DNA from 3 places in the Streptomyces boninensis genome. Region 1 is predicted to be linked to each of the others. Evidence: riboswitches for the same ligand, from Rfam matches in the RefSeq annotation. Region 1 holds a riboswitch; each other region holds the start of a gene.
What was found. A riboswitch is a leader RNA that binds a small molecule or an ion and turns the genes downstream of it on or off. The one in region 1 is predicted to bind thiamine pyrophosphate.
Positions count from the first base shown of each region.

Region 2: it holds a riboswitch for thiamine pyrophosphate, as region 1 does, so the genes downstream of both, ACNNMR_RS32460 (thiamine ABC transporter substrate-binding protein) here and thiC (phosphomethylpyrimidine synthase ThiC) in region 1, are expected to answer to the same signal.
Region 3: it holds a riboswitch for thiamine pyrophosphate, as region 1 does, so the genes downstream of both, thiO (glycine oxidase ThiO) here and thiC (phosphomethylpyrimidine synthase ThiC) in region 1, are expected to answer to the same signal.

Region 1 covers NZ_CP183837.1:4,972,872-4,977,693, forward strand. Annotated here, with positions in the region: gene ACNNMR_RS22605 (cupin domain-containing protein) at 1-237, shown strand, start outside; gene ACNNMR_RS22610 (DUF5326 family protein) at 430-639, shown strand; gene ACNNMR_RS22615 (YibE/F family protein) at 662-2,086, opposite strand; TPP riboswitch at 2,142-2,278, shown strand; gene thiC (phosphomethylpyrimidine synthase ThiC) at 2,271-4,049, shown strand; gene ACNNMR_RS22625 (hypothetical protein) at 4,343-4,576, opposite strand.
Region 2 covers NZ_CP183837.1:7,083,228-7,096,242, forward strand. Annotated here, with positions in the region: gene ACNNMR_RS32440 (phosphatidate cytidylyltransferase) at 1-305, shown strand, start outside; gene proP (glycine betaine/L-proline transporter ProP) at 450-1,922, shown strand; gene ACNNMR_RS32450 (group II truncated hemoglobin) at 1,975-2,433, shown strand; gene rlmN (23S rRNA (adenine(2503)-C(2))-methyltransferase RlmN) at 2,511-3,617, shown strand; TPP riboswitch at 3,654-3,762, shown strand; gene ACNNMR_RS32460 (thiamine ABC transporter substrate-binding protein) at 3,759-4,826, shown strand; gene ACNNMR_RS32465 (ABC transporter permease) at 4,859-6,469, shown strand; gene ACNNMR_RS32470 (ABC transporter ATP-binding protein) at 6,470-7,501, shown strand; gene ACNNMR_RS32475 (ABC transporter permease) at 7,530-8,756, opposite strand; gene ACNNMR_RS32480 (ABC transporter ATP-binding protein) at 8,756-9,409, opposite strand; gene ACNNMR_RS32485 (efflux RND transporter periplasmic adaptor subunit) at 9,406-10,476, opposite strand; gene ACNNMR_RS32490 (hypothetical protein) at 10,476-11,015, opposite strand; gene ACNNMR_RS32495 (response regulator transcription factor) at 11,148-11,804, shown strand; gene ACNNMR_RS32500 (sensor histidine kinase) at 11,801-13,009, shown strand.
Region 3 covers NZ_CP183837.1:2,256,691-2,269,705, forward strand. Annotated here, with positions in the region: gene metF (methylenetetrahydrofolate reductase [NAD(P)H]) at 1-509, opposite strand, end outside; gene thiE (thiamine phosphate synthase) at 569-1,186, opposite strand; gene ACNNMR_RS10110 (Rv2175c family DNA-binding protein) at 1,262-1,627, opposite strand; gene ACNNMR_RS10115 (NAD(P)/FAD-dependent oxidoreductase) at 1,721-2,947, opposite strand; gene ACNNMR_RS10120 (helix-turn-helix domain-containing protein) at 2,986-3,753, opposite strand; gene ACNNMR_RS10125 (hypothetical protein) at 3,893-4,084, opposite strand; TPP riboswitch at 4,284-4,395, shown strand; gene thiO (glycine oxidase ThiO) at 4,387-5,550, shown strand; gene thiS (sulfur carrier protein ThiS) at 5,547-5,753, shown strand; gene ACNNMR_RS10140 (thiazole synthase) at 5,764-6,570, shown strand; gene ACNNMR_RS10145 (hypothetical protein) at 6,629-6,919, shown strand; gene pknB (Stk1 family PASTA domain-containing Ser/Thr kinase) at 7,008-8,933, shown strand; gene ACNNMR_RS10155 (deoxyribonuclease IV) at 8,930-9,796, shown strand; gene ACNNMR_RS10160 (sulfite oxidase-like oxidoreductase) at 9,815-10,441, opposite strand; gene bfr (bacterioferritin) at 10,608-11,087, shown strand; gene ACNNMR_RS10170 ((2Fe-2S)-binding protein) at 11,084-11,323, opposite strand; gene ACNNMR_RS10175 (class II 3-deoxy-7-phosphoheptulonate synthase) at 11,412-12,761, opposite strand.

The DNA.
Region 1 (4,822 bases):
AACATGTCCGTCGGCCTGTACGCGCTCAACGCCGGATCGGGCGATCCGCAGCAGCCACATGGCCAGGACGAGGTCTATGTGGTGATGTCCGGCCGGGCCTCGCTCACCGTGGGGAACGAGACCACGCAGGTCTCCCGGGGCAGCGTCGTGCATGTGGCGGCGGGGACGCCGCACAAGTTCCACCACATCAGCGAGGACCTGCGGGTGCTGGTGGTGTTCTCGCCGCCGGAGGGCTGAGCGCGGGCCCCTGAGCCCGCTCACCAAGGGGATGCTTATCAGGGTTCGCCTCGGGGTCGGGTCCGGGGAGGACCGGGGCTGCGGGCACTCCCGCCGGGCAGGGGCGCGTCCTAGCATCGAGTTATAGGGGCAGAGGCCCCACCACCCGAACAATCCGGGTGTGATGCAGCGAAGCAGGAGTCAACCGTGTCTGTGAGTGAGGTCACCAAGGGGCTGCCCTGGTGGGTGAAGTGGGTTGCGATCCCCATCGTGGCCTTTGTCGCCTTCATCAGCCTGATAGGCCTGATCAAGTGGATCGTCGGCATCATCTTCTCGGTGCTGGTGTTCGCCGTCGTCGTGGCGGGGCTGGTCTTTGTCGTACGGAAGTTCAGCTCGTCGTCGGACTCGCGGAGCGACTGGTAGCCGCTCCGCCCCCGGCCCAGCGTCAGCGCTTCCGGCGCCGGCCCCGTCCGCCTCTGCGCGGCGGGGCTGTCGGCGGTGCGGGGGCGTTCGGGGGCGCGGGATAGCCGTCGGCGGGATAGCCGCCGCCCATTCCCGGCCCGGGCGCCGCGGGCGCCGACGCCGCCACCTCTCCATCCCGGTCCGCCGACACCACCAGCGCGGCAAGCGCCGTCGTCAGCGGCACCGACAGCACCAGACCGATCGACCCGACCAGCGTCCGTACGATCTCCTCCGCCACGAACTCGCTCGTGGCCACCGTCCCCGTGCCCACCTTGGCGACCGAGAAGAGCAGCAGCAGCGGCAAGGCCGCACCCGCGTACGCCAGCACCAGCGTGTTCACCACGGACGCGATGTGATCGCGGCCGATGCGCATCGCGGATCCGTACAACTCCCGCCAGTGCGCCGCCGGATTGGCCTGCTTCAGCTCCCAGACCGCCGACGTCTGCGTCACCGTCACATCGTCGAGCACGCCCAGCGACCCGATCAGCACCCCAGCCAGCAGCAGGCCGCTCATCTGGATGTCCGGGAACAGATCGTGGATGGTGCCGGTCGTCTCCTCCGTATTGCCGGTCAGCTTCGACCAGCCGATGAAGAATGAGCCCAGCACCCCGATCACCACGAGCGACACCAGGGTGCCCAGCGCCGCCACCGATGTTCTGGCATTGACGCCATGGCACATATACAGCGCGATCAGCATGATCGCGCTGCCCCCGACCACCGCGACCAGCAGCGGATTCGACCCCCGCAGGATCGCCGGCAGGATGAACTCGATCAGGATCAGAAAGCTGATCCCCAGCGCCACCAGGGCGAACATCCCGCGCAGCCGCCCGACCAGCACCACCGCCAGCGCGAACAGCCCGGCGAGCACCCCCATCGGCACATCGCGCACCACGTCCACGACGCCGAACTGGACCTCCTCCGGCGCCTTGGGCTCGTACGACACCACCAGCTCCTGGCCGAGGTCGAGCCGGCGGGAGGCGTCGGGCGTGACGATCTGCTCGAAGGTACGGCCCTTGAGCTTGCCGCCGCTGATCACCTCGATGGTGGCCCGTTCGCACGTGTCGTCCTTCTTCGGCTTCGGCTCCCCGGGCGTGTCACCCCCGGAACCGCCGCCGCCCTCCCCGGCGCCCGGGTCGACCGGGTTCTGCAGCCCGGCCCCGACCTCGGAGCACTTCACCTCCTCGATCTTCGTCACGCGCCCCGTCTCGCGCTGCTGATCGAAGCCGACCCCGCTGTGCTTCCCGCCGGGCGGCCCGCCGGGCCACAGCGCGATCATCCCGGCCACCACGGCGACCGCGAACGGGATCAACACCGCCGCGATCACCCGCCGCAGGTGGTGCGAGGCGGGCCGGGCGGGCTCGTGATCATGGCTGTGCGAGTGGCTGTGCGAGTGGGTCACGGGGCGCATCATTCCAGGGCCCCCTTTCGGGGCGGCGCACCCACCGGCTAGCGTGAGGGTCAACCTTTGCAATCGCGGGAGCTCGGAGCACCGGGCTGAGAGGGCGCTGACGCCGGATCCAAGAGGGATCCGCGACCGCTGCGTCGACCGCCGAACCTGTTACCGGGTAATGCCGGCGTAGGGAGTGGGTCTCATGACCTCGCAGGATGCACGCACGCCTGAAAACGCGCAGACCGAGCAGCAGATCGGCTGGCACAAGGGCTATCTCACCGGATCGCGCCCCGACCTCCAGGTCGGGGTCCGGCGGGTGCACCTCACCAACGGCAAGGCCGTGACGCTGTACGACACCTCGGGTCCGTACACCGACCCGGACGTCACCACCGACGTCCGCCGCGGCCTCGCCCCCCTCCGCGAGAACTGGATCATCGCTCGCGGCGACACCGAGGACTATGCGGGGCGCGAGCTGCGCCCCGAAGACGACGGCATCAAGCACACATCGCCGCGCGGCGGCCTCCGCAACCTGGACGCGGTCTTCCCAGGCCGCCCCCGGCAGCCGCGCCGCGGCCGCACCGGCGAGCCGGTGACGCAGCTCGCGTACGCGCGCCGGGGCGAGATCACGGCGGAGATGCAGTACGTCGCGATCCGCGAGAACGTGACGGCCGAGTTCGTACGCGACGAGATCGCCGCGGGCCGCGCCGTCCTCCCGGCCAACGTCAACCACCCCGAGATCGAGCCGATGATCATCGGCAAGAACTTCCTGGTGAAGGTCAACGCCAACATCGGCAACTCGGCGGTGACCTCCTCCATCGAGGAGGAGGTGGAGAAGATGACCTGGGCGACCCGCTGGGGCGCCGACACGGTCATGGACCTCTCGACGGGCCGCAACATCCACACCACTCGGGAATGGGTCCTCCGCAACTCCCCCGTCCCGATCGGCACGGTCCCCCTCTACCAGGCCCTGGAAAAGGTCGACGGCCGGGCGGAAGACCTCACCTGGGAGATCTACAAGGACACGATCATCGAGCAGGCCGAGCAGGGCGTCGACTACATGACGGTCCACGCGGGCGTCCTCCTCCGCTACGTCCCGCTGACCGCCCGCCGCAAGACCGGCATCGTCTCCCGCGGCGGCTCGATCATGGCGGCGTGGTGCCTGGCACACCACAAGGAGTCGTTCCTCTACGAGAACTTCGCCGAGCTCTGCGACATCCTCGCTTCCTACGACGTCACCTTCTCCCTCGGCGACGGCCTCCGCCCGGGCTCCATCGCGGACGCCAACGACGAGGCGCAGTTCGCGGAGCTGCGCACGCTCGGCGAGCTGAACCGGATCGCCAAGTCGCACGGCGTGCAGACCATGATCGAGGGCCCGGGCCACGTCCCGATGCACAAGATCAAGGAGAACGTGGACCTGCAGCAGGAGATCTGCGAGGAAGCCCCGTTCTACACGCTCGGCCCGCTGGCGACCGACATCGCGCCCGCGTACGACCACATCACGTCCGGCATCGGCGCCGCGATGATCGCGTGGTGGGGCACGGCCATGCTCTGCTACGTAACACCGAAGGAGCACCTCGGCCTCCCGGACCGCGACGACGTGAAGACCGGCGTCATCACGTACAAAATCGCGGCCCACGCCGCCGACCTGGCCAAGGGCCACCCCGGTGCCCAGGACTGGGACGACGCCCTCTCGGACGCCCGCTTCGAGTTCCGCTGGGAAGACCAGTTCAACCTGGCCCTCGACCCGGACACCGCCCGCGAATTCCACGACGAAACCCTCCCGGCGGAGCCGGCGAAGACCGCGCACTTCTGCTCGATGTGCGGCCCGAAATTCTGCTCGATGAAGATTAGTCGAAGCATCACAGAGCAGTTCGGCGGCGACGCGGACGCCACCCGGGAGGAGATCGAGGCTGGGATGCTGGAGAAGTCAAAGGAGTTCGCGGCGGCTGGCAACCGCGTCTACCTACCGCTTGCGGATTGACGACCTAGCCAGGTCCGGTGAGGTAGCCCAGCCGCGACGGGATGGGCTACCTGACTGACCTTGCCAGTGCTGACCTCATTCAAGGTCGTCTGACCAACCCGAAGTGCGTTAACACTGGTATCGTTCTTCTCGTCGTTAGTGGGTCCCACTAGTACCTGCGAACGAAGACGGGCCCGGCCCCGGCGGCATCCAGGACCAGGCCCCTCCGTCAGTTCATGAGCCCAGCCGTCCTTATCGCGGCTGGGCTCAACTGTTGAGCCTGGCAGCCGTCCGGCCGTTCTCACGCGTGCCTCCTACAGGAGGAACTGACCCATGCAGGCGATGATCGCCACAAGCAACGCCACGAGCCCGATTCCAACCTGCCACTTCTCAGGGCTGGTCCACCGTTGGCTCGGCTTACCCGTGTCGGGGTTCACCACCGTCTTCACCCCCTTCTCCGTGCCAGAGCCCTGGATCTCAGGGCTCTTCGCCGATAGCCGGAGCGGCTCCGGCGAGTTCGAGAGAGGAGCGAGTGAAGCGATGGACATCTTACAAGTGAGGTGACCTTAAGGTGCCGACCTCAATGAGCGCGCATGCGGGCCTAGTTGTCGCCCTTCCCGTTATCCATGACGTTGAGGTCGGCCAAGAAGCAACCAAGAAGCGCAAATTGCGGGAAGGCTGGCGATGATGGACTACCGCGCTACCTGCGCGAACGTTCAACTCCTTTCAGCTCATAGCACACTGCGCCGACAGCCGCAGGCCGCACCAGCGACCACTTAGTCCATTTATGGGCG
Region 2 (13,015 bases), 2.1 Mb from region 1:
GCCCGGGCAAGACCCGGGAGGGGCTGCTGGGGGCGGCGCTCTTCGCGATGGCGGCGGGCGCGGTGTGCATGCAGTTCCTCATCGACGACGGCAAGTGGTGGCAGGGTCTGCTGCTCGGCCTGGCCGTCGCCGCCAGCGCCACCCTCGGCGACCTGGGCGAGTCGATGATCAAGCGCGACCTGGGCATCAAGGACATGGGCACGCTGCTGCCGGGGCACGGCGGCATCATGGACCGGCTCGACTCGCTGCTGCCGACGGCGCCGATCGTGTGGCTGCTGATGGTGGCGTTCGTGGGCTCCGGCTAGCGGTCCGCGCCGATACGGACCAAAGGCCCTGATCACCAAGGATGAATGTCCTGGCCATCAGGGCCTTTCGGCGTGCGTGGCGCTGACCTGTCACCCAACATCATGAGGGCGGGAGTAACGCCGTCCTGAGAGGTTGGAGCGCGCATGACGACGGAGACGCCGGAGACGGAAGAGGAGGGGCTGCCGCTCCCCGCGCGGCATCGCTTCCTGCGCCGCGCCGCCCTCCGCCGGCTCAAGCCGCGGCTGCGCGTCAGCGACGTCACCGTGACGCCCGAGCCGTCCGTGAAGCGCGCAGTCAAGGCCACCATGCTCGGCAATGCCATGGAGTGGTACGACTTCGGCGTCTACGCCTATCTCGCCGTCATCATCGGCAAGGTCTTCTTCCCGTCCGGCAACGACACCGCGCAGACGCTGTCGTCCCTCGCCACCTTCGCCGCGGCCTTCCTGGTCCGCCCCTTGGGCGGGATGTTCTTCGGCCCGCTGGGCGACCGGATCGGCCGTAAGAAGATCCTCGCCCTCACCATGATCATGATGTCGATGGCGACCTTCGCCATCGGCGTGCTGCCCACCTGGAACGCGGTCGGCATGTGGGCGCCGATCCTGCTGATCGTCTGCCGGATGGTGCAGGGCTTCTCGACCGGCGGCGAATACGGGGGTGCGGCGACCTTCATCGCCGAGTACGCCCCGGACAAGCGCCGCGGCTTCTTCGGCAGCTTCCTCGAGTTCGGCACGCTGATCGGCTACACGCTCGCGGCGGTGCTCGTCACCGTGCTGCAGACGTACCTCAGCAACGACCAGATGCTGTCCTGGGGCTGGCGGGTGCCGTTCCTGGTGGCCGCGCCGATCGGCCTGGTGGGGCTCTATCTGCGGCTGAAGCTGGAGGAGACGCCGGCGTTCCAGCACCTGGAGGAGGAGGGCGGGCCGGCCGACGAGGCGGAGAAGGTGCCGTTCCTGCAGCGGTTCGCCGGGCAGTGGCGGGCCGTCACGGTGTGCATCGCGCTAGTCGCCGCGTACAACGTCACCGACTATGTGCTGCTGTCGTACATGCCGACGTACCTGGAGGACACCCTCGGCTTCTCCGGAACCTCCGGGCTGATGGCCATCGTGGTCGTCATGGTGATCCTCATGGCGCTGATCAACCTGGTCGGCCGGCTCTCCGACGAGGTGGGCCGGAAGCCGCTGCTGATGGCCGGCTCCATCGGCTTCCTCGTCCTGTCGATGCCCGCCTTCATGCTGATCAAGACGGGCAGCTGGCCGCTGGTCTTCGCGGGTCTGCTGATCCTCGGTCTGTGCCTGCTGTGCTACCTCGCCTGCATGTCGTCGGTGCTGCCCGCGCTGTTCCCGACGGCGCTGCGGTACGGGGCGCTGGCCATCGCCTTCAACGTCTCCGTTTCGCTGTTCGGCGGCACCGCGCCGCTGGCCGTGGAGGCGCTGGTGAGCGTGACCGGCAACGATCTGATGCCGGCCTTCTACATGATGCTGTTCTCCGTGGTCGGCATCGTCGCGGTCTCCACGATGAAGGAGACCGCGGGCAAGCCGCTCAAGGGCTCCCCGCCCGCCGTGGCCACCCGCGAGGAGGCCGTGGAGCTGGTTCACGCACAGCACAACCGGAGCTGAGAGGTCCGGCATAGGGTGGCGCCACAGGCGAGCGCAGGGGGAGTGACGCGGCATGGCGGCGGAGCACACGGACACGATTTACGAGGCGATCGGCGGCATCGACGTACTGCGCCGGCTGAGCAACACCTTCTACGAGGCCGTGCTGGCCGACGAGGTGCTGGCACCGGTCTTCGCGGACTTCACCCCGACCCACATCGATCACGTGGCCGTCTGGCTGGCCGAGATCTTCAGCGGCCCCACCCGCTTCACGGACGACCTCGGCGGCCACCACACGCTGCTGGCCGCCCACCTCGGCCTGCACATCACCGAGGAGCAGCGGCTGCGCTGGATGGAGCTGATGAAGGGCGCCGTGGAGAAGGAGCTCCCGGATGACGAGCTGCTGCGCCGCCGGGTGACCGAGTATTTCGACTGGGGCACCAAGATCGCCCGCGATGTGTCCGCGGGCGCCCCGGGCACGGACCTGGGCGATCCGGGGCCCACTCCCCGCTGGGGCTGGGAGGGCCTCGCCTGAGGGCTGTTGGGGCCGCGGCCTGAGGCCTATTGCTGCGGCACAGGTCAGCGGGCCCGCTGTGGGACAATGGGCACATCATGCCAAAGCCCGGAGAGCTCACCTTTGCCGTACCCCGCGGGGCCACGAAGCCGCCGCGGCACCTTGCCGATCTCACTCCCGCCGAGCGCAAGGAGGCGGTGGCGGAGCTCGGTGAGAAGCCGTTCCGCGCCAAGCAGCTCTCGCAGCACTATTTCGCGCGGTACGCCACGGACCCCGAGCAGTGGACCGACATCCCGGCCGGTTCGCGGGCGAAGCTCGCCGAGGGGCTCTTCCCCGAGCTGATGACGGTCGTACGGCATCTGAGCTGCGACAACGACACCACCCGCAAGACGCTGTGGAAGATGACCGACGGCACCCTGGTCGAGTCCGTGCTGATGCGCTACCCGGACCGGGTCACCATGTGCATCAGCTCGCAGGCCGGCTGCGGCATGAACTGCCCGTTCTGCGCGACCGGGCAGGCCGGGCTGACCCGTAATCTCTCCACCGCCGAGATCGTCCACCAGGTCATGGACGGGATGCGGGCGCTCAGGGACGGGGAGGTCCCGGGCGGTCCTGCCCGCCTCTCCAACATCGTCTTCATGGGCATGGGCGAGCCGCTCGCCAACTACAACCGCGTCCTCGGCGCCATCCGCCGCCTCACGGACCCGGAGCCGGACGGCCTCGGGCTGTCGCAGCGCGGCATCACGGTCTCCACGGTGGGGCTGGTCCCGGCGATTAATCGACTTGCCGACGAGGGCCTGAAGTGCCGCCTCGCCGTCTCCCTGCACGCCCCCGACGACGAGCTGCGCGACGAGCTGGTGCCCGTCAACACCCGGTGGAAGGTCCGCGAGGTTCTGGACGCCGCCTGGGGGTACGCGGAGCAGTCCGGGCGCCGGGTGTCCATCGAGTACGCCCTCATCCGGGACATCAATGACCAGGCCTGGCGCGGCGACCGCCTCGGCCGGCTGCTCAAGGGCAAGCGGGTGCACGTCAACCTCATCCCGCTGAACCCGACCCCCGGCTCGAAGTGGACCGCCTCCCGGCCGGAGGACGAGAAGGCCTTCGTCGCGGCCATCGAGGCCCACGGCGTGCCCGTGACCGTACGGGACACCCGCGGCCAGGAGATCGAGGGGGCGTGCGGCCAGCTGGCGGCCGCTGAGCGCTGACGCTGGTCAGGGCACTGGTACGGTACTTTCGTACAAATATTCCGGCAGGGGAGCGCGGACACGCGCTGAGAGTGCGGCAGGACGGCCGCAGACCCTCTGAACCTCGCCCAGATCATGCTGGGTAGGAAGCCTGGTGCACACATGAAGCACATCCGTATCGCCGCAGCCTGCGCCGTGGCGCTCGGCCTCACGGCCGCCGTCGCCGGGTGCGGCTCGTCCGGCGGGTCTGGCGGCTCCGGCGACTCCAAGACCGTCACCCTCGTCACCCACGACTCCTTCGCCATTTCGAAGCCCGTGCAGAAGGAGTTCGAGAAGGAGTCCGGCCTCAAGCTGAAGATCCTCAAGGGCAAGGACGCGGGCTCCGCCGTCAACCAGGCGATCCTCAGCAAGGACAACCCCCAGGGCGACGTCTTCTTCGGCATCGACAACACGCTGCTGTCCCGCGGCCTCGACCAGGGCCTCTTCCAGCCGTACGAGGCCAAGGGCCTGGACAAGGTCCCGGGCGCGCTCCAGCTCGACAAGGACAAGCACCGCGCGACGCCGGTCGACTACGGCGACATCTGCGTCAACTACGACCGCAAGTACTTCGCCGACAAGAAGCTCGACCCGCCGAAGACCTTCGCGGACCTCGTCAAGCCGCAGTACAAGAACCTCCTCGTCACCGAGAACGCGGCCACCTCGTCCCCCGGCCTCGGCTTCCTGCTCGGCACCGCCGCGCAGTACGGCGACGACGGCTGGGAGTCGTACTGGAAGAAGCTCAAGGCCAACGGCGTGCAGGTGGTCGACGGCTGGGAGCAGGCGTACTACGAGAACTTCTCCGGCGCGGGCAAGGGCGACAAGCCCCTGGTCGTCTCGTACGCCTCCTCGCCGCCGGCCGGCGTGCTGGAGCTGAAGCCACAGCCCAAGGAGGCGCCGACCGGCGTCGCCACCGGGACCTGCTTCCGGCAGATCGAGTTCGCCGGGCTGCTCAGCAACGCGGGGAACGCCGAGGGCGGCAAGAAGCTCATCGACTTCCTGGTGGGCAAGTCCTTCCAGGAGGACATGCCGCTGCAGATGTTCGTGAACCCGGCGCGCGAGGATGCCAAGCTGCCCGAGGTGTACACGAAGTACGGCGAGAAGATCGACGATCCGCAGACCCTCGCCCCGGAGAAGATCACCGAGAACCGGGAACAGTGGATCAAGACGTGGACCTCGCAGGTCGTCAAGTAGCGCGCAGAAGGGCGCTGGCCCGGCTCGGCCTCATGGCCGTGCCGGTCGCGTTCTTCGCGCTCTTCTTCGCGTATCCGGTCGGCGCCATCGTCGCCCGTGGGCTGCACGAGGGCGGGACCTGGCAGTTCGGCCGGATCGGGGAGGTGGCCGGGGACCCGGCCATCCTGTCGGTGCTGTGGTTCACGGCCTGGCAGGCGGCGGCCTCCACCGCGCTCACCCTCCTGATCGCGCTCCCCGGCGCGTACGTCTTCGCGCGCTTCGACTTCCCCGGCAAGCAGCTGCTGCGCGCCGTCGTGACCATCCCCTTCGTGCTGCCGACGGTGGTCGTCGGCTCCGCGTTCCTTGCGCTGGTCGGGCGGGGCGGGCTGCTCGACGAGGCGTGGGGCGTACGGCTGGACACCACGGTCTGGGCGATCCTCCTCGCGCACGTCTTCTTCAACTACGCCGTCGTCGTACGGACCGTGGGCGGGCTGTGGGCGCAGCTCGACCCGCGGCAGGAGGAGGCGGCGCGGGTGCTGGGCGCGGGCCGGTTTGCGGCCTGGCGGCGGGTGACGCTGCCGGCGTTGTTGCCCGCGGTGGCCGCCGCGGCGCTGATGACGTTCCTCTTCACCTTCACCTCCTTCGGCGTGATCCAGATCCTCGGTGGCCCGTACTACGCCACGCTGGAAGTGGAGATCTACCGCCAGACCGCCGACTTTCTCGACCTGCCGGCGGCGGCCGTGCTCACCCTGGTGCAGTTCGCGGCGGTGGCGGCGATCCTCGCGCTGCACGCGTGGACGGTGCGGCGGCGGGAGACGGCGCTGACGCTCGTGGACCCGAAGCTGACCGCGCGGCCGCCGCGCGGCTTGCGGCAGCGGGCGCTGCTGGCCGGGGTGCTGGCGTCGATCGGGCTGCTGCTGGTGCTGCCGCTCGCGGTGCTGGTGGAGCGGTCGTTCGCGGGCCCCGACGGGCACGGCTTGGTCTTCTACGAGGCGCTGACCAAGGTGAATGCGGACTCCACCTTCCTTGTCCCGCCGCTGGAGGCGCTGCGGAATTCCCTGCAGTACGGGGTGGCGGCGACGGCGATCGCGCTGGTGGTCGGTGGCCTCGCGGCGGCCGCGGTGACCCGGCGGGCCGGCCGCCTGGTCCGCGGCTTCGACGCGCTGCTGATGCTGCCGCTGGGCACCAGCGCCGTGACCGTCGGCTTCGGCTTCCTGATCTCCCTGGACAAGCCCCCGCTCGACCTGCGCTCCTCGTGGATCCTGGTGCCGCTGGCCCAGGCGCTGGTGGCGGTCCCCTTCGTCGTACGGACCATGCTCCCGGTGCTGCGCGCCATCGACGACCGGCTGCGCGAGGCCGCCGCCGTGCTCGGCGCATCGCCGTGGCGGGTCTGGCGGGAGGTCGACCTACCGCTCGTACGGCGGGCGCTGCTGGTCGCGGCGGGCTTCGCCTTTGCGATCTCGCTGGGCGAGTTCGGGGCGACGGTGTTCATTGCGAGGGCCGATACCCCGACGCTGCCGGTGGCGGTGGCGCGGCTGCTGGGGCGCGCCGGGGAGCTCAACTACGGGCAGGCGATGGCGCTGTCCACGATCCTCATGGTGGTGTGCGCGGTGGCGCTGCTGGCGCTTGAGCGCGTGCGTGTCGATAAGTCGGGTGAGTTCTAGATGCTGCAGCTGGACGACGTAACGGTCCGCTTCGGGGACCACCGGGCGCTGGATTCCGTATCGCTGGAGGTGGCGGAGCACGAGACGGTGTGCGTGCTCGGGCCGTCCGGGAGCGGGAAGTCGACGCTGCTGCGGGTGGTGGCGGGGCTGCAGCCGGTCGACGCGGGGCGGGTGCGGCTGGAGGGCCGTGACCTGGCCGGGGTGCCGGTGCACCGGCGGGAGGTGGGGCTGATGTTCCAGGACCACCAGCTCTTCCCGCAGCGGGATGTGGCGGGGAATGTGGCCTTCGGGCTCGAGATGCACGGGACGGCCCGTAAGGCGGCCGCGGAACGGGTCGCCGAACTCCTCGACTTGGTCGGCCTCCCCGGCGCGGGCCGACGCGCGATCGCCACCCTCTCCGGCGGCGAACAGCAGCGCGTCGCCCTCGCCCGCGCCCTGGCCCCGGGCCCGCGCCTGCTGATGCTCGACGAGCCCCTGGGACAGCTGGACCGCTCGCTGCGGGAGCGCCTGGTGGTGGAGCTGCGGCAGCTCTTCGCCCGGCTGGGGACGACGGTGCTGGCGGTCACGCACGACCAGGGGGAGGCCTTCGCGCTGGCGGACCGGGTGGTGGTGATGCGCGACGGGCGCATCGCGCAGCAGGGGACGCCGGTGGAGGTGTGGGAGCGTCCGGCGGACGAATTCGTGGCCCGTTTCCTGGGCTTCGCGAATGTCGTACCGGCGACGATCCACGGGGACGTGGCGGATACGGAGTGGGGGAAGGTCCCGGTGCCGGCTGGGGCGGTGCAGGGCGAGGCGCCGCTCCTGATCCGCCCCACGGGCGTGTATCTGGACGCCGCTCCCGACGAAGGACTCAAGTGCACCGTCGAGGGCCGCACTTTCCGCGGCGACCACGTGGTCGTCCTCCTCCGCCCGGAACACGGCCCGCCGCTGGAGGCGGCGTGCGCGCTCCGGGATGCCCCGGAGGTGGGGGAGACGGTGTCGGTCGGCTTCTCGGCGGCGGACGTGGTGGCGCTGAGCACTGCCCCTGGCTGAGCACGACAGTTTCGCCGTCGCTGCGCGGTCAGGGTGTCGACAACGCCTCCGTCGGTGACAGCCTCGCCGCCCGTATCGCCGGATACAGCCCCGCCAGCGCGCCGATCAGCAGCGTCGCCCCCACGCCGCCCGCCGCCGCCCAGGGCGGGACCACCGTCGGCCAGGACTGGTACAGGGCGTACGACGCCGTTACCGCCGTGCCCAGGACTGCGCCGCCCAGGCCGCCCAGTGCGGACAGCAGGAGCGACTCCGACAGGAACTGGAGGCGGATCTGGCCCCTCGTCGCGCCCAGCGACCTGCGGAGGCCGATTTCCGGGCGGCGTTCGAGGACTGAGATCACCATCGTGTTCGCCACCCCTACGCCGCCCACCAGCAGCGCCACCGCGCCCAGGCCCAGCAGCAGGCCCGTGAAGGCCTCGCCCGCGGCCTTCTTTGCCGCCAGGGCGTCCGAGGGCCGCGAGACCTCGACCTCGTTCGGGGCCTCTGGGTTCGCCGTCGCGCCCAGGACCGACTGGACTGCGGGGACCTGGGTGTCCAACGACCTGGTGTAGATCGTCGTGGCGTGGCCGTCGAAGCCCAGGCGGTCCTTCGCCGCCGTCCAGCCGACCAGGGCGGCCGTATCCAACTCCGGGGCGAGCGGGGCCTTTTCCAGTACGCCGATCACGGTGAACCACTCGCCGTCGATCAGCACCCGCACCTGCCCGTCGGCCCGCCCCACCCCCAGCCGCTCCGCCGCCGACGCCCCCAGCACCACCGCTGGATAGCGGCTCGTCGCCCCGTTCAGCCACGCCCCCGAGCGCATCCCCGCGCCCACCGCCCCGCGCAGGTCCGTGCGGGCCGCGTACACCGTGATGCCGCCCGTCTCGGCCTCCGGGATGCGGTCGTTGCGGTAGACGTTCGCGTCGTCCAGCTTTCCCACCGCCGATACGGACCGCACCGGGCCGATCCGCCCCACCATCGACTCCGCACGCGCCGGCAGCTGCGCCGTATCGCCGCCGAGTGTCGAACCGGGCGTCACCGTCAGCAGGTTGGTGCCCAGCGCGTCCAGCGCCCGGTCCAGATCCGCCCGCGAGGACGACGAGATGCCGACCACCGCCACCATCGCCGCGATGCCGATCGCGATCCCGAGCGCCGACAGCACGGCTCGCAGCGGGCGCGTGCGCAGGCCCACCGCGCCGGTCTTCAGGACGTCGGCCGGGCGCAGCCGGGCGGGGCGCAGATGCTTGAGGTCCGGCTTCAGGTCCGTAGCCGACATCACTCCGCCACCCGCCCGTCCCGCATCCGCACCTGCCGCGGCAGGCTCGCCGCCAGCTCCCGCTCGTGGGTGATGATCACGACCGTCGTGCCGCCTGCGTGCAGCTCCAGCAGCAGATCCAGCACCTCCGCCCCGGACGCCGAGTCCAGCGCCCCCGTCGGCTCGTCCGCGAGCAGCAGCGGCGGATCCCCTGCCACCGCCCGCGCGATCGCCACCCGCTGCCGCTCGCCGCCGGACAGCTCGTGCGGTCGGTGCGCCATCCGCGGCCCGAGCCCGACCCGGCGCAGCACGCTCTCCGCCCGCCGCCTTCGCTCCGCGGCCCGCAGGCCCGTATAGAGCAGGCCGTCGGCGACGTTGTCCACCGCCGACGTCCCCGCCGCCAGGTGGAACTGCTGGAAGACGAAGCCGATCCGCCGCGCCCGCAGCGCCGACAGCTTCGCGTCCGAGAGCGACCCGACCTCGCATCCCTCGATACGGACCCGGCCCGCAGTCGGCCGGTCCAGCGTGCCGAGTACGTGCAGCATCGTCGACTTCCCCGACCCCGACGGGCCCGTAATGCCCACCAGTTCGCCGCGCTCAATCTCCAGCGATACGGCATCGAGCGCCGTCACCCCGCCCGGATACGTCTTCGTCACATCCCGCAGCGCGATCACTTCGGCGTCCCCACCTTCATGCCCTCGGCGAGGCCGTCCCCGGATATCTCCACCCGGCCGTCCGCGAACAGGCCCGGCGTGACGGGCACATACCGCGACTCGCCGCCCTTGACGACCTCCACCCCGAAGCCGCCTTCCGCCAGCGCGACCAGCGCCGCGACGGGGACGGTGAGGACGTCCTTGCGGGTGCCGGCCGTGAAGGCGACGTCCACCGCGGCCTGTCCGTATCCGGCAGCCGCCTTACGGGCCGCCTTGCCCGGCAGCGCGACCTCCACCTTCACCTTCGTCTCCGCCGGGCGCTCGCCCTCCGCCGGCTCCAGCACCGTGGACACCTTCGCGATCTTCCCGGTCACGGTGCGGCCGTCCGGCAGCCGCACCTCCACCTCTTTGCCCTTCTTCGCCAGCCGCTGGTCGTCGGTGTCCAGCTCGACGGTGACGGCTTTCGCGGTGCCGGTGTAGGACAGCACCTTCTGGCCGGGGGCGGTGGCCCCGCCCGCCGTCCCCGCCACGCTGTCGATACGGACCTCGCCCGGCGCGAACACCACCCGGCCCAGGTCCACCGTCCCGGTCTCCTTCAGACCGAGGTCCTCCTGCCAGGACTTCACCGCCGTGGCCGTGGCGGTGGAGTACTCGTCGTCGACCGTGAAGCCCGTATAGCCGAGGGTCCGCAGATTCGACTCCAGCTGCCGCACGTCCCGGCCCTCGCTGCCCGTCTTCAGGGCGCGGTACGCGGGCGTGGACCCGTACAGCAGCAGCACCGGCTCGTCGTCCGCCCGGAACAGGGCCTGGCCGCGCCGTACCCGGTCGCCCGCGGCCGGCAGCGCCGTGAGGGTGCCGGGGCGGCGGGCGGCGAGCTCGGTGGCGGTGCCGTAGCCGAGTTCGCCGTCGGCGGTCTCGGTGTCCTTGAGGGTCTGCCGTGCGACCGTGGCGGTGGCGGGCGGCAGCGCGTCCCCGGTCCCCGCCGTGCCGGGGGAGCTGCCGCCCAGTCCGAGGGTGGCGGCGGTGACGGCGCCGCCCGTCACCAGCACCGCCACCGTCATCGCGGCCTTGGCCGCGCGTCCGGCCATCAGCCGGGTTCCGAGTTCAGCTCGCCGCCCTTGCCCTGCAGATGGGCGCACTTCTTCTCGGCGGACTTGAAGTCGGGGTCCTCCATGATCTCGCCGCGGATCTGCAGGCCGTTGCCCTTCGGGTCGGGGAAGGCCTCGACGCCGTTCTTGCGCATGCACTGCGAGTACTTGCGCATCTGGGCCTCCGCCTTGGGGTCCATCGTGGGCCGCCCGCCCTGGGCGCCGGGGTCGTACTTGCGGCACGCCGCCATCGCCTTGTCGACATCGGCCTTGGTCAGCTTCATGCCGGGGCCCGCTTTGATGTCGAGCTTCACGCCCTCGCCGGGTTTCGGGTCGTCGACGTCGAGGCCGTGCTTGCGCAGGCACTTGGCGAAGGCCTGCGCCATCTCGTCCGGGTCCTTGCTCGGGGACGCGCTCTCGCCGCCGCCCTTGCCGTCACCGGCGGAGGCCACGCCGTTGCTGCCGCCGCCACCGCCCCCGCAGCCGGCCAATACGACGGCCAGGGCGAGCAGCGCGCCGGAAGTTCTCCACGCGGTCATCGCTTCAGCTCCTTTGTCTCGCGTACGAGCCGATGCAACGCCGCGCGGCGTTTCCCGGCCGTTTCCGCCGAGCCCTTACGGCGAGGAAACGACCGCTGCGGCACGCTGCAGCCGAGGGGGAAGGAGGCCGCCATGCGCGTGCTGGTGGTGGAGGACGAGCCGCTGCTCGCCGATGCGATCGCGGAGTGGCTGCGGGACGAGACGCACGCCGTGGATGTGGCGTACGACGGGACGGCAGCCCTGGAACGTACCGGAGTGAACGACTACGACGTCGTCGTGCTCGACCGCGATCTGCCGGGCATCCACGGCGACGACGTATGCCGCGAGCTCGCCGCCGCGGGCGCCGAGGCGCGCGTGCTGATGCTGACGGCCGCGGCCGCCGTCACCGACCGGGTCGCGGGGCTGACGCTGGGCGCGGACGACTACCTCACCAAGCCGTTCGCCTTCCCCGAGCTGGCCGCCCGGGTCCTCGCCCTCGGCCGCCGCGCCCGCCCGGCCGCGCCGCCCGTGCTCACCCGCGCCGGCATCACGCTCGACCCCGCCCGCCGGGAGGTCTTCCGCGAAGGGGCGTATGTGCCGCTGTCCCGCAAGGAGTTCGCGGTGCTCGCCGAGCTGCTGCGGGCCGGCGGGGCCGCCGTATCCGCCGAGCAGCTGCTGGAGAAGGCGTGGGACGAGCACGCCGACCCCTTCACCGGCGCCGTCCGGCTCGCGGTGCTGAAGCTGCGCCGCAAACTCGGCGAGCCGCCGGTCGTGGAGACCGTCACGGGAGTGGGGTACCGGATCGCATGAGCCTGCGCACCCGCCTGACGCTGATCTACGGCGGCCTCTTCCTGGCCGCCGGGGTCGTGCTGCTCGCCGTGACGTACGCGCTGTTCAGTCAGCAGCTGGAGGCCGGGAAGTCCGGCTCGATCGAGTCCACCCACATCGGCGCCGCCCCCACCGACGAGCCGGGCAAGCCGCAGGTGGAGGGGGTCCAGAAGAAGGTCTTCGAGGCGGCCCGCGACGACGTCCGCGACGCCGCCACCACGTCCCTCATCACCCAGGGCGGCCTCGCGCTGCTGGTGGTGGGCGCGGCCGCGGCCGGGTTCGGCTGGCTGGTCGCGGGGCGGGTGCTGGCGCCGATGCATCGCGTTACGGACACGGCCCGCCGCATAGCCGCAGCCCCCGCCGCCGATCGGGGGCTGCACGAACGTATCGCCCTGAAGGGCCCGAAGGACGAGGTCAAAGAGCTCGCCGACTCCTTCGACACGATGGTCGAGCGGCTTGACCACTCCTTCGACGGCCAGCGCCGCTTCATCGCCAATGCCTCGCACGAGCTCCGTACGCCACTCACGGTCGGCCGCGCCATGGTGGAGCTGGCGATGAACCGCCGCTCGGCGTCCGACGACGTCAAGCAGCTCGGCGAGGGCCTGATGCAGATCAACTCCCGGCACGAGCGGCTGATCACTGGCCTGCTGCTCCTGGCCACCTCCGAGAACGAGGTCACCGAGCGCCGCCCGGTCGACCTCGCGGACGTGGCGGAGCACGTGGCCGGGCAGGCCGCGGCCGAGGCGCGGGCGGCGGGGGTCGCGGTCACCGCGAAGGCGGGCGAGGCGCCGACGACGGGCGACGCGCTGCTCCTTGAGCGTCTGGTGCACAACCTCGTGGAGAACGGCATCCGCCACAACACCGGCGGCGACGCCGGCTGGGTCGAGGTGACCACGGGCGTCCGTCCGGACGGCGCCGCGGAGCTGCGGGTCACCAACTCCGGCCGGGTGGTGCCGCCGTACGAGGTCCCGGCGCTCTTTGAGCCCTTCCGCCGGCTCGCCCCTGACCGGCCGCTGACGACCAAGGGCGCGGGGCTCGGCCTGTCGATCGTACGGGCGGTGGCCCGCGCCCACGACGGCGATGTGACCGCGCTGCCGCGGACCGGCGGCGGGCTGGTGGTGACGGTCTGCCTGCCGCCGCGCCCTGACCTGATTTCGGCCGGGGCCACGGCCGTTGGGGCGGCCTGAGGCAGC
Region 3 (13,015 bases), 2.7 Mb from region 1:
TCCGTCGAACGCGGGTGCTTATTGGTAAACGCGGCGACGCCGACGCAGAAGTCGCCGGATTCCTTGATCAATTCGACGAGTTCGGCGGCATACGTCACACCCTCCGGGTGCGTGATCCACTCGCCGTTGGGGTCGCCGGGCGGGTCGCCGCGGACCGCGAACATGTTCCGGATCCCGGCGTCGGCGTACTGCCCGATGACATTCCGCAGCTCGGCCACGGAGTGATTGACCGCGGTGAGGTGCGCGACCGGCGTGATCGTCGTGTCGGTGGCGATGCGCTCGGTCGCCCGGACCGTGCCGTCCCGGGAGGAGCCCCCGGCCCCGTACGTCACCGAGACGAAGGTCGGGCTGACCGCCTCGATGCGCCGGATGGCGTTCCAGAGCGTCCGCTCGCCCTTGGGTGTCTTGGGTGCGAAGAACTCGAAGGAATACGACTGCTCTCCGGAGGCGAGCAGCTCACGAACGGTGCGCGCTCGATCGGTCCTGGTGGAAGCGATGCCGTGGGCCATACGGGGCAGGTTAACCGCCGGTCACCTCCAGCCCCAACAGGCCGAGGCGATATGCCCGATTATTGAGACAGCCGCTTGGCGAATTCGGCGGCCGCGGCGCCCGGGTCGTCGGCGTCCGTGATGGCCCGTACGACCACGACTCGCCGCGCCCCGGCGTCCAGCACCTGGTCGAGATTCCCCAGGTCGATCCCGCCGATGGCGAACCACGGCCGGTCGGTGCCGAGCGCGGCCGCGTACCGGACGAGGTCGAGGCCGGGCGCATGCCGCCCCGGCTTGGTGGGTGTGGGCCAGCAGGGCCCGACGCAGAAGTAGTCCACCCCCGGCTCGACGGCCGCCGCCGAGACCTGCGCCTCGTCGTGCGTGGACCGCCCGATGACGACCTGGTCACCCAGGATCGCCCGAGCGTGCGGTACGGGCAGGTCGCCCTGCCCGAGGTGCAGCACGTCGGCGCCGATGGCATGTGCCACATCGGCGCGATCGTTTACGGACAGCAGCCGCCCGTGTCGCCGGCAGGCGTCCGCGAAGACCTCGAGGAGCTCCAGCTCCTCGCGCGCTTCCAGCGTCTTGTCCCGCAGCTGTACGGCCTCCACGCCCGCGGCCAGCACCGCGTCGAGGAAGTCCGGCAGATCCCCCTGCGCCTTCCTGGCATCGGTACACAGATAAAGCCGCGCGTCCACGAACGAACCCCTCCCCGGTGCGGGCGTACGGGCCCCACGGACCCGTACGCCCCTGTCAATCAACCAGCCGTGACCCTACACAGCCAGCGCCTGAGCCCTGCGCTTCACCTCCGTGCCGCGGTTCTCCCGCAGGGCCTGCACCGGGGTGCCGGGCAGGGTCGGGTCCTCGGTGAAGAGCCACTCCAGGGCCTCTTCGTCCGTGAAGCCGTCGTCCCGCAGGAGCGTCAGCGTGCCGACGAGCCCCTTGATGATCTTCTCTTCGCCGATGAACTCGGCCGGCACCATCAGCGCGCGGTTCTCACCGCGCCGGACGGCGATGAGCTGGCCCTCCTTGACCAGCTGCCGGACCCGGGTCACTTCGACGTCGAGCTTCTCGGCGATGTCGGGGAGGGTGAGCCAGGTAGGCACGAGAGCATCGATTTTTGCGTCAATCTCGGTCACATGGACAAGCCTGCCATCCCGGACCGACGTCCGGAATGGGGCGCAGCCATTGGAGCGGTCCTGGCAGCGGTCGGGCAGCCGTCCTGGCAGCGCTCAGGCCAGTGCCGACTTCAGCGGTGTCCCCGGGTCCGCGGCCTTGGCCGGATCGAGTCGGGCGCCCTTGTCGATCAGCCGCCGGCCCTGCGCCAGGTCCCGCGGCCGCCCCACGGCCAGCAGCGCGACGAGGGCGCCGGCCCGGAGCCAGCACACGGACCAGGCGGCGGCCTGCGGGTCGCCGCGCCAGACCAGCTCGTCGGCGGCGGCGTGATGACCTGCGTATTGGACAAATCGCCCGAACTGCTCGGACCAGAAATACGGCACCGGGTCGTACGCGACGCCCGTCGGATCCGCGCAGCAGTCCGCGATGACATTGGCGGCCACGGTGCGCGGCCCCTGGAGGGCGTTGTCCCAGTGGTGGATGAGCAGCCGCTCCCCGTACCGGGCGGAGGGGAAGGAGGCGCAGTCGCCGACGGCGTACACCTCGGGCACGGACGCCCGCAGCCGGTCGTCGGCGAGGACCGACCCGTCGGCGCCGAGCTCGACCCCGGAGTCGGCGAGCCAGCCGGTGGCGGGCCTGGCCCCGATGCCGACGACGACGGCGTCGGCGGCGATCCGCCGCCCGTCGTCGAGGCGGACGGTGCCGGGCTCGACTCTCTCCACCCGTGCGCCGGTGATCAGCGCGGCCCCGCTGTCGGCGTACCAGCGCGCCATCGGCGCGGCGACCTCGGCGGGCAGCGCCCCCGCCAGCGGCCGGTCGGCGGCCTCGACGACGGTGACGGCACATCCGGCCTCGCGCGCCGCGGTGGCGAATTCGGCGCCGATCCACCCGGCCCCGACCACGACGATGTCGTGCTTCGCGGCGAGCACGGGCCGCAGCCGCTCGGCGTCATCGAGGGTGCGCAGGAGATGCACCCCCGGCACCCCCTCGACACCCGCCAGCCTGCTGGGCTCCGCCCCGGTGGCGATGACCAGGGTGTCGTACGGCACCGGCCCGCCCTCGGTCCGCAGCTCCTTCGCCGCGCCGTCGAGCCCGGAGACGTGGACGCCGAGCCGCAGCTCGACCCCGAGGGAGGCGAAGTCGACGTCCAGCGCCGAGTCCTCCGCCTTCCCCAGCAACACGGCCTTGGACAGCGGCGGCCTGTCGTACGGCTGATGAGGCTCGGCACCGATGATCGTGACCGGCCCCTGCCAGCCCTCCTCCCGCAGCGCGACAGCCGTCTGCACGCCGGCCATCCCCGCACCGACGATGACGCAGCGCTGCGCTTGTGTTCGATGGCTCACGCGATCACCTTAGCGGTGGGCGATGGCCGGGGTCCGGGTCAGCGGCTCAGTCGCTCCCAGTCGCGGTGGTCCTTGGCCAGCTGCCACAGCTCGCGCATGGCCTCCTGATCGCCGCCGCACTCACCGGCCCAGCGCTCCACCACCTCCCAGCGCGGGAAGCGGTCGCCGGTCATCACCCGCGACAGATAGCCCGGCGACACCCGCACCCGGCGCCCCATCCAGCGCAGCGACGCGCCGGAGTCCCGCTGCAGCATCGACAGCTCGGCGGCCAGCCGGTGGGCGGGCGACTGGCGGCTCGGGTTGCCGGTGGCGCGCGGGGCCGGGCTCGGCCAGCGGCCGTCGGGGGCCGGGATGAACGGGCGGCGGGCGCCCCGGGCGCGGCGCAGCTGCTCGTCGGCGGAGCCGGGCGGGTAGCGGCGGCGGGCGCTGTCCGGGGCTAGGTCGAGCACCCGGGCGATGGTCTTCCACGGCACGTTGTTGCCCCTGGCCTCGTCCACCAGACCGGCGGTGAGCGCTTCGAGCTGCTCCTTCAGCCGGGTCGCCAGGAGCAGCGGGCGGGCGGTGGCCGCCTCACGCTGGTGCAGGACGCGCAGCTCCCGCAGCCCGTCCTCGATGTCGTGGATCATCTCGGTGACGCTCGGCCCCGTCCGCTCCGGGGCCGCCGCCGGGCCCCGGGAGCGGCGCCGGTGGGCGGCCTGGCGGCAGCGGACGCTGCAGTACTGGGCGGGGCGGCCGCGGGCCGCCGGCGGCGGCAGGAACTCCTGGCAGTGGCGGCAGGTGAGCCCGACAGGCCCTGGATAGGTCATACGGCACTTCCCCTCGTCCGCCGGCCGCGACGAAACGAATTCCGTTCTGCCGCGGGCCGGAACGAAACGGCCAATCCTGTCTGTTGCGCTGCGACGAAAGGCCCGGCCCCGCGAGCGCTCCGCGAGGCCGGGCCGCGGGTCAGCCGACGCCGGCCGCGCGCACCGCCAGCGGAGCGAAGGCGCAGGCAGCGCCCAGCAGCGCGAGCAGCACGCGCGCCCGGAGGCGCTCGGCCGGAATCGCGTTGATCAGCACAACCGGTGTCCTGTGCAGCGCGATAAAGCCCGCGAAGCGCGGAGTTGACCGGTAAACGGCCGGCTTGACCAGGGACACGCGGCGGCGCTGCCGCGTGCGCTGCCGCCTAAGGTTGAAGCGGGATAAGCCCATACGGGCCTCCTGCATGGGGCCCGCGCTCGCTCAACGTAGCCTCACGGTCACGGCCGCGGCATTTTTGCCCAGCCCCGTCGGGTGGCATATGCCAAAGCCGTCAAAGGATCTCCCACTTTTGCTATGCGTTAGCCTGGCGCTGGAAAAGCGCCATCGCGGGAGCCCGGACGCACCGGGCTGAGAGGGGGGCTGTCGGCCCCCGACCGTACGAACCTGATCCGGGTCATGCCGGCGAAGGGAGGGGCTGAATGCCCGTGCATACGCAAGCTGATGTCCTCGTGGTCGGCGGGGGTGTCATCGGTCTGGCCACGGCGTGGCGGGCCGCGCAGCGAGGTCTTACCGCCGCCGTGGTCGACCCTGATCCGGCCCGGCACGGGGCGGCCAATGTCGCCGCCGGGATGCTCGCGGCCGTCACCGAGCTGCATTACGGGGAGCAGGAGCTGCTCGCCCTCAATCTCGAATCCGCGCGCCGCTACGAGGCGTTCGCGGGTGAGCTCCACGACGCCACCGGGCACGAGCTCGGCTACCGGCCCTGCGGCACCCTCGCCGTCGCCCTCGACGCCGACGACCGCGCGCACCTGCGCGAACTGCACGACTTCCAGCGGCAGCTGGGCCTCGAATCCGCCTGGCTGCAAGGCCGCGAGTGCCGCCGCCTGGAACCCATGCTGGCGCCGGGCGTACGGGGCGGGCTGCGGGTCGACGGCGATCACCAGGTCGACCCGCGGCGGCTGGTCGGCGCGCTGCTGGTCGCCTGCGAGCGCGCCGGGGTGCGCTTCCACCGGCGGCAGGCCGCCCGGCTCGTCGTCGAGCGGGACCGCGCCACGGGCGCCGTACTCGACGACGGGACCCGCCTCACCGCCGACCGGACCGTCCTCGCCGCCGGCAGCCACAGCGGGCAGCTCCCCGGCCTCCCGGACGCGGTCCGGCCCGCGGTCCGGCCCGTGAAGGGCCAGGTCCTGCGCCTGCGGATGCCGGCATCGGACTACGGGCCCTTCCTCTCCCGCACCGTCCGCGCCGTCGTCCGCGGCTCGCACATCTACCTGGTGCCGCGCGCCGACGGCGAGCTCGTCATCGGCGCCACGAGCGAGGAGCTCGGCTACGACACCACCGTCACCGCGGGCGGCGTCTACGAGCTGCTGCGCGACGCGCACGCCCTCGTCCCCGGGCTGACCGAGCTGCCGCTGACCGAGACCAGCGCCGGGCTCCGCCCCGTATCGCCGGACAACGGCCCCCTCCTCGGCCCCACCGCCCTCCCGGGCCTGCACCACGCCACCGGCCACGGCCGCAATGGCGTGCTGCTCACGCCGGTCACCGCCGATGTCATGGCGCACGCCCTCGAAGAGGGCGAGCTGCCGCCCGAAGCCCGGCCCTTCTCCGCCCAGCGCTTCGCCAAGGAGCTGACGCACGCATGACGACCCGCATCTCCGTCAACGGCGAGCCCCGCGAGCTCGCCGCGGACACCACCCTCGAAGACCTCGTCACCACCCTCACCAAGGCCCCGAAGGGCGTCGCCGCGGCGGTCAACGAGGCCGTGGTCCCCCGCGGGCAGTGGCCCGCCACCCCCCTCGCCGACGGCGATCGCGTCGAGGTCCTCACCGCAGTCCAGGGAGGCTGATCCGCAAGCCATGGCAGACGACCTTCTCACCATCGCCGGCACGGCCTTCTCCTCCCGGCTCATCATGGGTACGGGCGGTGCCCCCAGCCTCGACATCCTGGAGCGCGCCCTGGTCGCGTCCGGTACGGAGCTGACCACCGTCGCGATGCGCCGCCTCGACCCCGGAGTGCAGGGCTCGGTCCTGTCCGTACTCGACAAGCACGGCATCCGCGTCCTGCCGAACACGGCCGGTTGCTACACCGCGGGCGAGGCGGTCCTCACGGCGCGCCTGGCCCGGGAGGCGCTGGGCACGGACTGGGTGAAGCTGGAGGTGATCGCGGACGAGCACACCCTGCTCCCCGACCCGATCGAGCTGGTGGACGCGGCGGAGACGCTGGTCGACGACGGCTTCACGGTCCTCCCGTACACGAACGACGACCCCGTCCTCGCCCAGAAGCTCCAGGACGCCGGCTGCGCCGCGATCATGCCCCTCGGCTCCCCCATCGGGTCGGGCCTCGGCATCCGCAACCCGCACAACTTCCAGCTCATCACGGAACGGGCCGAGGTCCCGGTGATCCTGGACGCAGGCGCGGGCACGGCCTCCGACGCCGCCCTGGCCATGGAACTCGGCTGCGCGGCGGTCATGCTCGCCTCAGCGGTGACGCGCGCCAAGGAACCGGTCCTGATGGCCGAAGCCATGCGCCACGCCGTAGACGCCGGCCGCCTGGCCCACCGCGCGGGCCGCATCCCCCGCCGCCACTACGCCGAAGCCTCGTCCCCGACCACCGGCACCGCCCGCCTGGACCCGGAGCGCCCGGCTTTCCAGGACGCCCGGTGAGCATGGGCTGAGGGCGGCTCGCGTGGCGGGTGCCGGCGCCGCGCCCTAGCGTGGCGATGTGACCGCCACCCAGCACGAGACCTTCGTGACCACTCCCGTACAGAACGTGTGGGCCGCGCTCACCGAGCCCGCGTACCGGGAGCGCTGGTACGGGGACGGGGAGATTGCCGTCGAGGTCGAGGAGCCGATGCGGACCTTCGCCTTTCGGACCGGGGACGGGCTGGTCGGGTTTACGTTGCAGATCGGGCCCGGAGGGACCCGCGTCGTGCTGCGGGAGACTGAGCGCAGCCCGCGGGACTGGGAGGCGGCGCTCGCCGAGATCGCCGGGGTCGCCCGGTCGCTGGACTGACCCGCGGGCGTCACCGTTCCGCTGCAGAACCGCACCTACCTGCACCGACCGGGCGGGCACCGGTCGTATGGGACGTAGAATCCGACCCGTGGATACGACCCTGCAGGACCCGCTGGTCGGCCGCACGCTGGACGGCCGCTATCGCGTCGACGCGCGCATCGCCGTCGGCGGCATGGCCACGGTCTACCGGGCTGTCGACACCCGCCTCGACCGCGTGCTGGCGCTGAAGGTGATGCACCCGGCGCTCGCCGCCGACGGCTCCTTCGTCGACCGCTTCATCCGCGAGGCCAAGTCCGTCGCCGCCCTCGCCCACCCGAATGTGGTGGGGGTCTACGACCAGGGCACCGACGGCACGTACGTCTATCTGGCGATGGAATACGTCGCCGGCTGCACCCTCCGCGACGTGCTGCGCGAGCGCGGCGCCCTGCAGCCGCGCGCCGCCCTCGACATCCTCGAACCGGTGCTCGCCGCCCTCGGCGCCGCCCACCGGGCCGGCCTCGTGCACCGCGACATGAAGCCGGAGAACGTCCTGATCGGCGACGACGGCCGCGTCAAGGTCGCCGACTTCGGCCTGGTCAGGGCCGTGAACACGCACACCACCTCGTCCACGGGCTCGGTCCTCGGCACGGTCTCCTACCTCGCCCCCGAGCAGATAGAGCACGGCGTCGCCACACCCCGCGTCGACGTCTACGCCTGCGGCGTACTCCTCTACGAGATGCTCACCGGCTCCAAGCCGCACGCCGGCGAATCCCCCGCCCAGGTTCTCTACCAGCACCTCCACGAGGAGGTCGGGCTGCCGTCCGAGCTGGTCCCCGACCTGGCCGCCGAGCTCGACGGCCTGGTGCTGGCCGCGGCCGCCCGCGACCCCGAGCGCCGCCCCGCGGACGCCGTGGAGCTGCTGTCGAAGGCCCGCTCCGCCCGCTCCGCGCTCAGCAACGCCCAGCTCGACGCCGTACCCCCGCAGGCCATCACCGTCGCGGAGGACGGCCACGACGACACCGGCGACCGCACCAGCGTGCTGCCCAGCCAGGCGGTCGCGCAGGCCCAGCAGGCGGAGCTGAACCGCACCAGCGTCATGCAGGTGCCCCCGCCGCCCCCGGTGAACGAGCCCGGCAACCCGCCACCGCAGCCGCCGCCCCCGCGCCGCGGCCCCCGCCGCTCCCTGATCGCCCTGGTCGCGGCCCTGCTGCTGCTCGGCGTCGGCACGGGCGTCTGGTACATCAACTCGGGCCAGTTCACCAAGGTCCCGGCGGTCCTGAAGATGACCGAGGCCAAGGCCGAGAAGGAGCTGCAGGCCCGGGACCTGGAGTCGGACACGAAGCAGGCCTTCAGCAGCACCGTCGAGCGCGGCCGCGTCATCTCCACCGACCCCGGGGTCGGGCAGCGCATCCGCCAGGGCGGCACCGTAACGCTCACCATCTCCAAGGGCCCCGAGAACGTCGCGGTGCCCGACCTGGAGGGCAAGGAGCTGAAGGAAGCCAAGCGGCTGCTCCAGGAGCGCGGGCTGCAGCCGGGCTCGATCACCCGGGAGCCGCACGACCAGTACCGCAAGGGCGTCGTCATCTCCACCGGCGTCCCCTCCGGCGAGATGCGCCGCTCCGGTACGGCCATCCCGCTGATCGTCAGCAAGGGCCAGCCCATCGAGGTGCCGGACGTGATCGGCGACGACGAGGGCGACGCCCGCGAGGAGCTGGAAGAGGCCGGCTTCAAGGTCGTCGTCAAGCCCGGCCGGGTCTTCTCCGACGAGGACGACGGCACAGTCGCCAAGCAGACGCCCGCCGGGGAGGCGCAGAGCGTCGAGGGCGAGACGGTCACCCTGACCATCTCCAAGGGCCAGGACCTGGTCGACGTCCCCGACGTCGAGGGCCTGGGCGAGGACGAGGCCAAGCAGCAGCTCGAGGACGCCGGCTTCAAGGTCAACGTCAACGGTGTCTTCTTCGGCGACACGGTGTGGCGGGTCGACCCCGATGACGAGGCGCCGCGGGGCAGCGAGATCACGATCTGGACGCGATGACTGCGAGTACTTCCCTGCGTAACCCCGTGGGCAGCCACGTTCCCGTCGCCGGCGGGCTGGCCGCCAAGGGGCTCGGCTATGCGCGCGAGATCGGCGCCGAGATGGTGCAGGTCTTCGTCGCGAATCCGCGGGGGTGGGCGACGCCTCCCGGGGATCCGGCGCAGGACGAGCTCTTCCGCGCGCGGTGCGAGGCGGAGTCGATTCCGGCGTACGTCCATGCCCCGTACCTGATCAATCTCGGGTCGCACAGCGCGGATACGGCGGCGAAGTCGGTGGCGTCGCTGCGGCACTCGCTGCGGCGGGGCCGGGAGATCGGCGCGCTCGGGGTCGTAGTCCATACGGGCTCCGCGACCGGCGGGCGCAGCCGGGAGACGGCCCTCGCACAGGTGCGGGAGCTGGTGCTGCCGGTGCTGGACGAGCTGCCGGACGACGGTCCTGAGCTGCTGCTGGAGCCGACCGCGGGGCAGGGATTCTCGCTGTGCTCGCTCGTCGAGGATCTCGGGCCGTATCTCGACGTCCTCGACCGCCATCCGCGGGTCGGGGTCTGCCTGGATACGTGCCACGCCTTCGCCGCCGGGCATGACTTCGCCTCGGCCGGCGGGGCCAAGGCGCTGCTGGACGAGCTGGTGGAGGTCGCGGGCGAGGGGCGGCTGCAGCTCGTCCACGCGAATGACTCCAAGGCGGGGGCGGGCTCGCGGCTGGACCGGCACGAGAACATCGGCAAGGGCGCGATCGGCGCCGCCGCCTTCGGCGAGCTGCTCGCCCACCCCGCGATGGCCGGCGTCCCGGTGACCATCGAGACCCCCGGCGGCACGGAGGGGCACGCCGGGGACGTGGCGCTGCTGCAGTCCCTCCGGCCCTGATGGGCTCTTAGACCGGCCCTAGAGCTCCGGCCCGTCCCCCGGCTCCTCCTGGTACGAGTAACGCTGCTCCTGCCACGGGTCGCCGATGTTGTGATAGCCGCGCTCCTCCCAGAAGCCGCGGCGGTCGGCGGTCATGTATTCCACGCCGCGGACCCACTTCGGGCCCTTCCAGGCGTAGAGGTGGGGCACCACCAGGCGGGCCGGGAAGCCGTGTTCCGCGGTGAGGAGTTCGCCGTCCTTGTGGGTGGCGAAGATGACCTGGTCCGCGGCGAAGTCGGCGATACGGAGATTCGAGCTGAAGCCGTACTCCGCCCACACCATCACGTGCGTGACGTCGTCGGCCGGCGGGGCCGCCTCCAGGACCGTACGGGCGAGGACGCCGCCCCATTCGGCCCCGAGCATGGAGAACTTCGTGACGCAGTGCAGATCGGCGACCACCGTGTCGTACGGGAGGGCGGCGAATTCGTCGTGGTTCCAGCAGTGCTTATCGGCGTCCGCGGTGGCGCCGAAGACCCGGAACTCCCAGCGGTCCGGCTTGAATCGGGGCACCGGGCCGTAGTGTGTGACCGGCCAGCCGCGCTGCAGCCGCTGACCCGGGGGAAGCGTCTCCGTGTCCCCTTTACCTGCGGTGTCCGGCTGGCCCATGACTCCATGGTGACAGACCATTGCAGGTGGTCATGCCACCGGGGTGCCCGATTAGTGCAAGTTGCCGCAAGCCGTACTAAGCCAAGACTTACTGGACGGTCTCGCGGGCCGGTGCAAGGATGCGGCCCGAACAGCCTGCCGCACCCCCCTGAGAGGAGCCCCCGCAATGCAGGGCGACCCCGAGGTCCTGGAATTCCTGAATGAACAGCTCACCGCCGAGCTGACCGCGATCAACCAGTACTTCCTGCACGCGAAGATGCAGGAGAACTTCGGCTGGACGAAGCTCGCGAAGTACACCCGCTCCGAGTCCTTCGACGAGATGAAGCACGCGGAGATCCTGACCGACCGGATCCTCTTCCTCGACGGGCTGCCGAATTACCAGCGGCTCTTCCACGTCCGGGTGGGCCAGACGGTGAGCGAGATGTTCCAGGCCGACCGGCAGGTCGAGGTCGAGGCCATCGACCGGCTGCGGCGCGGTATCGACGTGATGCGTGGAAAGGGCGACGTCACGTCGGCGAACATCTTCGAGTCGATCCTCGAGGACGAGGAGCACCACATCGACTATCTGGACACGCAGCTGGAGCTCATCGAGAAGCTGGGCGAGCCGCTCTACATCGCGCAGCTCATCGAGCAGCCGGACAGTTAAGCCGCCTCGGCGGCGACCTCGGCCTCGGGCTCCAGCGCCTCCGGGGCCCGGGTCTCCAGCAGCTCCCGGCGCGGGCAGGCGCCCCGGCCCAGGAGGGCCTGGATGCTGCGGACGCAGTTGCCGCAGTCGGTGCCTGCCTTGGACTGGGAGGCGATCTGGCGGGGTGTGCAGTGGCCCGCCTCCGCGTGCGCGCGCACCTGGGCTTCGGTGACACCGAAGCAGGAGCAGACGTACATGCGGAAACCCCCGGGGAGGACGATTAGGTAAGTCTTACCTTACCCGCCCCGGGGGTTTCTCAAAAGTCCGGGTCAGCAGTGACTCCGGTCACTGGTCCCGGTACATCTCCGCGACCAGGAATGCCAGGTCAAGCGACTGCGACCGGTTCAGCCGCGGGTCGCACGCCGTCTCGTAGCGCTGGTGCAGGTCGTCCACGAAGATCTCGTCGCCGCCGCCCACGCACTCCGTGACATCGTCGCCGGTCAGCTCCACGTGGATGCCGCCCGGGTGGGTGCCCAGCTGCTTGTGCACCTCGAAGAAGCCCTTGACCTCGTCGAGCACGTCGTCGAAGCGGCGCGTCTTGTGTCCTGAGGCGGCCTCGAAGGTGTTGCCGTGCATCGGGTCGGAGATCCACGCCACCTGGGCGCCGGAGGCCGTCACCTTCTCGATGAGGGTGGGCAGCCGGTCGCGGATCTTGCCCGCGCCCATCCGGGTGATGAAGGTCAGCCGGCCCGGGATGCGCTCCGGGTCGAGCCGGTCGATGAGGGTGAGCGCGTCCTCGGGCGTGGTGGTCGGGCCCAGCTTCACGCCGATCGGGTTGCTGATACGGGACGCGAACTCGATGTGCGCGTGGTCCAGCTGCCGGGTGCGCTCGCCGATCCAGATCATGTGGCCGGAGACGTCGTACAGCTGGCCCGTACGCGAATCGGTCCTGGTCATCGCCGACTCGTAGTCGAGGATCAGGCCCTCGTGGGACGAGAAGAACTCGACGGTCTTGAACTCCTCCGGGTCCACCCCGCAGGCGTTCATGAAGTTCATCGCGCGGTCGATCTCGCGGGCCAGCTGCTCGTACCGCTGCCCGGAGGGGGACGACTTCACGAAGTCCTGGTTCCAGGCGTGCACCTGGCGCAGGTCGGCGTAGCCGCCGGTGGTGAAGGCGCGCACCAGGTTCAGGGTGGCGGCGGAGGCGTGGTACATCCGCTTCAGCCGCTCCGGGTCCGGGTTCCGGGACTCCGGCGTGAAGTCGAAGCCGTTCACCGAGTCGCCGCGGTATACGGGCAGGGTGACGCCGTCGCGGGTCTCGGTCGGCTTCGAGCGCGGCTTGGAGTACTGCCCGGCGATCCGCCCGACCTTCACCACCGGCACCGAACCGGCGTAGGTGAGGACGGCGGACATCTGCAGGATGGTCTTCAGCTTGTTGCGGATGTGCTCCGCGGAGACGCCGTCGAAGGCCTCGGCGCAGTCGCCGCCCTGCAGCAGAAACGCCTCGCCCCGAGCCACCGCGGCCAGCCGGTCGCGCAGCTGGTCGCACTCGCCGGCGAACACCAGCGGCGGATAGGACTCGAGCTCACCGACCACGTCACGCAGGGCGCCGGCGTCCGGCCACTCGGGCTGCTGGGCCGCGGGCAGGTCCTGCCAGGTGTTCGTCAGGGCATCGGGATTGGCGTGTGTCGTCACCCGGTAAAGGTTACGGGCTGCGCTGGGCCCTCAGCCCGCCTGCCCGAAAGATGAGACGTACCCGCCGGTCGGCGGCCCAGCGGCTACAGTGTCCGGCATGCACGCATCGACCTGCCGCAACTGGTGGTGGCCCGCTCATCCGGCGGCCATCCATCGCGTGCATCCTGAGACCTGACTCACAGATCGCGAAGGCCGCCCGAGGGGCGGCCTTCGGCGTTTTTGCGGGGCTGTTCCTCCCATCCTGAGGAAGGAAC